3 regions of the Fictibacillus iocasae genome follow, and region 1 is predicted to be linked to each of the others. Evidence: riboswitches for the same ligand, from Rfam matches in the RefSeq annotation. Region 1 holds a riboswitch; each other region holds the start of a gene.
What was found. A riboswitch is a leader RNA that binds a small molecule or an ion and turns the genes downstream of it on or off. The one in region 1 is predicted to bind cyclic di-AMP.
Positions count from the first base shown of each region.

Region 2: linked by a shared signal. The riboswitch ahead of ACFQPF_RS14730 (protein-tyrosine phosphatase family protein) and the one ahead of ACFQPF_RS00325 (potassium channel family protein) in region 1 are both predicted to bind cyclic di-AMP.
Region 3: linked by a shared signal. The riboswitch ahead of ACFQPF_RS16665 (dicarboxylate/amino acid:cation symporter) and the one ahead of ACFQPF_RS00325 (potassium channel family protein) in region 1 are both predicted to bind cyclic di-AMP.

Region 1 covers NZ_JBHTCP010000002.1:63,883-66,143, forward strand. The annotation lists gene ACFQPF_RS00320 (undecaprenyl-diphosphate phosphatase) at 1-778, shown strand, start outside; cyclic di-AMP (ydaO/yuaA leader) riboswitch at 852-1,001, shown strand; gene ACFQPF_RS00325 (potassium channel family protein) at 1,086-1,742, shown strand; gene ACFQPF_RS00330 (TrkH family potassium uptake protein) at 1,749-2,261, shown strand, end outside.
Region 2 covers NZ_JBHTCP010000048.1:66,397-68,657, reverse strand. The annotation lists cyclic di-AMP (ydaO/yuaA leader) riboswitch at 449-592, shown strand; cyclic di-AMP (ydaO/yuaA leader) riboswitch at 651-798, shown strand; gene ACFQPF_RS14730 (protein-tyrosine phosphatase family protein) at 915-1,328, shown strand; gene ACFQPF_RS14725 (hypothetical protein) at 1,351-1,488, shown strand; gene kdpF (K(+)-transporting ATPase subunit F) at 1,646-1,723, shown strand; gene kdpA (potassium-transporting ATPase subunit KdpA) at 1,763-2,261, shown strand, end outside.
Region 3 covers NZ_JBHTCP010000051.1:49,885-52,145, reverse strand. The annotation lists gene ACFQPF_RS16665 (dicarboxylate/amino acid:cation symporter) at 1-1,136, opposite strand, end outside; cyclic di-AMP (ydaO/yuaA leader) riboswitch at 1,258-1,420, opposite strand; gene ACFQPF_RS16660 (hypothetical protein) at 1,618-1,812, shown strand; gene ACFQPF_RS16655 (GDSL-type esterase/lipase family protein) at 1,864-2,261, opposite strand, start outside.

The DNA.
Region 1 (2,261 bases):
TATACTTGAAGCATTAATTTTAGGCATGGTACAAGGTCTAACGGAATTTCTGCCAATCAGCTCAACCGGACACTTACTGATTGGCAGAAAGTTGTTTGGGCTGGAAGACGCCGGGCTGTTTCTTGACAGTATGCTTCATTTCGGCACCTTAATCGCCGTCTTGACCGTTTATTGGAGAGAAGTGCGTTCGTTAATACGGCATCCACTCAGCCGGATCAGCTTATTGATTATTGCAGGTACAATTCCTACAGCGGCCATCGGCTTGTTGTTCCAAGATTTCTTTGAAGAAATATCTAAGAGCGGTGTGACGGCAGGATGGGAGTTTGTCGCAACAGGCTGCCTTTTATGGTGGGCGGAAACGTATAAAAAGCATGGTCGAAAGTCACTTGAGGATATTACGATCGCCGATGCGGTCATGATTGGAACGTTTCAAGGGGCCGCAATATTGCCAGCGGTCTCACGGTCAGGGTTAACGATTGCAGCTGCACTGTTCCGAAAAATTAATCCTGCGGCCGCCGCCTACTTTTCCTTCTTGCTGTCGATTCCGTCCATTGCTGGAGGCATTGTGCTCCAGTCTAAAGACCTTTGGGCTGCGAGCAGCCAGCATGTATCGTTCGGTGCTCTTGCTGCTGGAACTGCCGCATCGGCCATTTTTGGGTACATGGCTGTAAAATGGATGATATCTCTTTTGCAGAAAGGGTCACTAAAAGGCTTTGCTATTTACGTATGGATCGTGGGGACAGCGGTCATTCTTGCACAGCTTGCCAATAAGTTTTAACACTTCGTAAAAACCTCTGACTAACCATTGACTTTTAGAATAGAGAGGATTACATTAAATGTAATTCAAAATCAGACTTTAATCGCTGAGTCTGCATCAAATTGATGCAGGGCGGGGGAACCACTTTTTTTATGGGGTGAGTCCTGTGCGTTCGCGCGTACGGGAGGGGATACTCCAGTCCCTAATCCGTCAGCTAACCCCGTAAGCGTAAAGTAATCAAGGAGAGGTCGCAAAGCTTTCATTGCGGACCATTTTTTGGTGGTCTTTTTTTGTTTGTCAAAAACAGCTTGTTAGGAGAGAGTAAAGCATGAATAAGCAGTATGCAGTGATTGGATTAGGTCGTTTTGGCGGCAGCATCGTACGAGAATTCTCACAGATGGGTCATGATGTGCTGGCGATCGACCGGGACATGGAAAAAGTAAATGAGTTCGCGAATATTGCTACACAAGCGGTTCAAGCCAATTCGACTGACGAAAAGGTACTGCAGTCACTCGGTATCAGAAACTTTAACCACGTGATCGTGTCGATTGGTGAGGATATTCAATCGAGCATTTTAACGACGCTGCTGTTAAAAGAAGCAGGTGTAAAAAAAGTTTGGGTGAAAGCTCAAAACGATTATCACCATAAGGTATTGGAGAAACTGGGAGCAGATCGGATTATTCATCCAGAACGTGATATGGCTTTGCGCGTGGCTCAATTGATTACCTCTGAAAAAATTATTGACTTCATTGAATTATCGCACGAGCACAGCATCGTTGAAATCGAAGTAAGCGATAAAATAATCGGCCGCACACTGACGGAAATGGACGTTCGCGCCCGATTTGGCTGCAACATTGTCGCGATAAAGCGCGGAGACGACATTCATGTTTCACCGATTGCTGATGTGACCCTGCAGCGTCATGATATACTCGTGGTCATCGGCCGGAATGAGGATCTGAACCGTTTTGAAGAAGAAGGAGTGTAAACATCTGTGCTAAAAACGACGGAAAGAAAGTCCTTTCTGTATAATCCAATAAAACTGACTCCGCCGCAGATTTTGGCAATACTTTTTGGGGTACTGATTATCTTCGGAGGATTTTTGCTAAAGCTCCCGATTGCAACTGAAAAAGGCATTTCATGGGTAGATGCTTTTTTTACCGCCATTTCTGCCGCAACGGTTACAGGTCTAGTGACACTCGATCCAGGATCTACCTATACGCTTTTTGGAGAAATCGTTATTCTTTTCCTCATTCAAGTAGGGGGACTTGGCATCATGTCCTTTGCTGTTCTTGTCGTAATTATGCTTGGAAAGCAGATTGGCATTAAGCAGCGACTAATCATGCAGGAAGCCTTGAACCAGCCTTCTATAGGAGGAGTAATCAGGCTTGTGCGGAATTTGTTTATCTTTTCTATCGTCATCGAGGCAATTGCTGTGTTTCTGCTTTCCCTTCGCTGGGTACCGGATCTCGGATTCTCTAAAGGGGTGTATTACAGCATTTTTCAT
Region 2 (2,261 bases), on a different contig from region 1:
ATTAGCAATTAGATGCGCGCTGACTCTTATTTTAAAGAATGTTTCAATTCGTTAATACCCGCTATTGCTGCAACAGCCGCGAGTGATAAAAGAAAGGTCATGTGAGTTCCTCCTGTTGATAAGTTGTTAGGTATACATTTTCCTTAGTGATGAACATTTAAACATAATTTATTCTAAAATAATGATTCGAAGGGCGTTTTCCATTCGTAAGGATACATTATAAAACAACAAGTAATCAGAATTGTTAATCTTTTATTGGGCGAGTATATTTAGGTGAAAAAAAGAAAAAAGAAGAGAAAAAATTCGTTTGGATACCATTATGCTGTTATTTTCAGAGTAAATGAAGGTTTATGGCCTGAAATGCGTTTGTTTTAAGCTTTTTGTTCGGTTTACATGCTGATGGATACGGGAGTATGATTATCTACATCTTCAACAGAATTATAAATTTTACCAATGATCGCTGAGTCCTGAAAACAGGAACGGAGGAACCAATGAAGCGGTAAATCGCTTCTGGGGTGAAACGAGAAATCGTCGGGCAACTCTTGCTGCCCGAACCCGTCAGCTAACTTCGTAAGCGTGGCAGGAGAGAGAAGGTGAAGGTCAAGTTAAACATCTGTTTAAAAAATTAACGAAAAATTATACGTACTAATGCGTCTTTATCGCTTAATCCTTTTTAGGAGCGGGGGAACCAACCGCGGCCAGTCATATGCCGCATGGGGTGAATCTCGAGTGATCGAGTAGGGCGACTCTCACGCCCGAATCCGTCAGCTAACTCCGTAAGCGTTTTAGAGAGAGGCAACAAATCCGTGTATTTTACACGCTTATTTAGCGATTTGTAGAAGCCGCGTGAAGAGTTCCTCTTCCGCAGGCTTCTTTTTTGTGCGCTTTTTTAGGAAATGAGGAGGATTTGAAAGATGGAGACAAATAGAAATGTGACGTTGATCATCTTTCCTGATGCGGTTCCAGAATTATTTATCAGTACGCTTAAGCGATATCCTGAAAGATCAAACGTTGCCCTGTGTGTTCCAGAATGGACGATGGAACACACGCTGGACCAGGAAGGCTTCCATCAGATTTTCGTCTTTTCCTTTCAGGACGGCATGCAGTATACAGACTGGATCTCAAAGGCAATTACAAAGGTCATCATCTATGAAACTTCATTTATCGGCTGCTGCATGGCAATCGATATGGTACGCAGTTGTTATACACTTCCAGTGGTTGTTTTGAAATCTGACAGCCGCTACCTTTCAAGAATTTACAAAGATTTAGGTGCGGACTTTGTTATTCACAACAAGAACGGGAACATCCAGTACTTGCTGACATCTTAAACGAGAAATGGAGCGAAATAACATGAGGTTAAGTTCAAGTGAAATAGGCCAGATCATAAGAGCGGCAAAAGCAGATCAGGTTAAATCTGAGATGGCGAAAACCATTCTTTACAGCCTGAACAAACCGGTTCCGTCTTTCGTATTTGATAAGCGCCGCTAACTTAACTGGAGCCTGCTAAAGAAAGCGGGCTCCCTAATCAACAAGGAGGAATTACTTTGCTTGATGTTTATATGATCGGTGTACTGCTCATTTCTTTTGGAATCTTTTTCAGTTTTATTACATGGTGTAACCATATCGTCGGAGGTGGCGAAGACAAATGATGCTGACGGCCATCGTATCAGGCGGACTTTTTGTTTACTTAATTTATGCCCTTATTCATCCTGAAAAGTTTTAAGAAAGATTTGATGAAAGAAAGTTTAGGAGGAACGTATTCATGGGAGTTATGCAGATCGCAGCGGTTATCCTACTGCTGCTTCTCATCATAAAGCCGCTTGGCAGCTATATCTATCATATTTTCTCTAACCAGCCGAACAGAACAGATAAATTATTCGGCCCTGTGGAGAAAGTCATTTACGCAATCAGCGGATTACAAGACAGGCAGCAGCAAACGTGGAAAAAATATACACTTTCGCTATTGCTGACAAATTTTGTTTTGGTAGCTGTAGGCTATCTCATTTTACGGCTTCAAAAAATCTTGCCATTCAATCCTAACGGCATTGATAACATGGAGCAAACATTAACATTCAATACGATTATCAGCTTTATGACAAACACGAACCTGCAGCATTACAGCGGGGAAACAGGGCTTTCTTACTTCTCGCAAATGTCCGTTATCATGATGATGATGTTTACCTCTGCCGTAACCGGAATCGTAGTGGCGATTGCCTTTATACGGGGCATTACTTCAAAAGGAAAGACAATCGGAAACTTCT
Region 3 (2,261 bases), on a different contig from region 1:
ATCATATCAAGAAGTCTGTCAACACCGAGAATAAGAGCGATTCCCTCTACAGGTAGCCCAACAGAGTTTAATACCATAGCAAGCATAATTAGGCCGACTCCAGGCACACCTGCCGTACCGATACTAGCTAGGACAGCCGTTAATACGACTGTCAGAAGCTGAACCATTGTCAGGTTCTGATCATAAACCTGTGCGATAAAGATAGTCGCTACACCCTGCATAATCGCTGTTCCGTCCATATTGACGGTGGCACCTAATGGCTGTACGAATCCACTGATAGGTTCAGGTACATCCAGGTTATCCTGAGCCGTTTTCATCGAAACAGGCAAAGTGGCGTTTGAGCTTGACGTACTGAATGCTACCGACATCGCAGGTGCGAATCCTTTAAAGAACCAAATAGGGCTCTTTCGTGCAAATAATGCGATGGAACCGCCATAAGTGACAATACTATGAATCACTAATGCTGCAATGACAATCCCCATATAAAGCCCCATTGCCTTCAGTGCGGGGATTCCTTGTCCTCCGACGGCTGATGCGATAAGCGCGAAAGCTCCATATGGCGCGAAACGCATAACAAGATTAACAAGGAACATCATGATATCGTTCCCTTGCTCCACAAGATCCAAAATTCCTTTCGTTTTGCTGCCAAGCATCGTTAAGGCGAAGCCCACAAAAATCGAGAAAACAATGATTTGCAGCATGTTGCCTTCCGTCATTGCCTGAACCGGGTTAACTGGAATCATGTTCAGCAATGTTTCAGAAACAGGAGGAGCTTCCTCCGCTTTAAATTCTGCACCCGAAGTATCAAACGTTCCCACATCACCTGGTTTAAACGTAAGTGCAAGTGCGATACCAATAATAATGGCTAGCGTAGTTGTTCCTAAAAAGTAGCCGATAGTTTTTGCCCCGATGCGTCCAAGCTTTTTGGGATCTCCCAGACCCGCAGTACCTAGAACAATGGAGAAAAAGACGATCGGCACAACGAGCATTTTAATCAGGTTAAGGAAAATGGTGCCGACAGGTTTCAAGAAAAATTTATCGACTTCCGGAAAAATGCTTGGAGCGGCAAGGTTTAGTATGAGACCTGCTGCGACACCAAGAGCGAGCGCGATTAAGATTTTAGACGATAATTTCATATACATAACCCCTTTCGTATTTTTATACAAATCTGCGAAATTGAGAGGCATAGTGCGCTAAATAAAAACCCCCGAAAATTGAGAGACTTTTCGCGGGTTCACAAGCACATTTAAGGCTTAATCCTTCTCTCGAGAACGCTTACGAGGTTAGCTGTCGGATTAGGAAATGAGAATATCCCCTTTGCAAAAAGCAAATTCATCCCAGGCTTTTAAAGCCGTATTGATTGGTTCCCCCGTTCAAAAATTTGAATAATCATTCAAACTTGACTCAGCGATTGCAGTATGACGTATGTGCTGTCATTTTACCGTTTTTGTCGAATTTTTGTCAAGAATGCTTTTATGTAAACTATTCCCACATCCGCGCGCGTCGCATAGGAAACACTTTCCTATAGGTCTATATACCTTATTACCCCTATAACGAAACATCTATATCGAAAACTGTTAAGAGTATGTGTTTATTAACCGGAGGAGGAAAACATACATGAAAATTGTATTTTACGAAAAAGGCGATCTTAGCATCATAGTAGGTGCATCCCGTCTTAAAGGTGAATTGACTATAGAACAAATTAAAACGGAAAGCGAAAAAAAGGCCAAAGAGCTCGGCAGTCTGTTGGGCCGTGAGATCGGATTTATGATCGATATGAACGGAAAGCTTGAAACCCCGATGGGCAAATAAAAAGAACGGAAAAAGCGGCCATGTCAGCACTTTCTGACATGGCCGCTTTTTTTAAGGAGACCAATGCTTCGCGACCCATGTTCCCATTTTCTCATACCCTCTTGTATTGGGATGGATCGAATCCGAAAAGTATAAAGGCTTCGATATGTTCACGAAAAGCTTTTCTGTCGGAATGTATAGAGATAACGCTGTTTTATCCGCCACCTTTTTGATGGTTTCATTCCATGATTGAATGATGGGTCCATTTTTCGTATCATATCCATCCCCGAAATAGGGATTATACAGCCCCAATATATATAGTTTGGCAGATGGATTTTGTTTGCGGATGATGGCCGTGATATCTGTCAAATTTTCTTCCAGTTTTTTCTCGCCCTCACCCATTTTGTTCAACGGAAGCTTTTTAAAGTTCCACTTGGCGGTTTGCCTGTAGTCGTTCGTACCAATAAAGA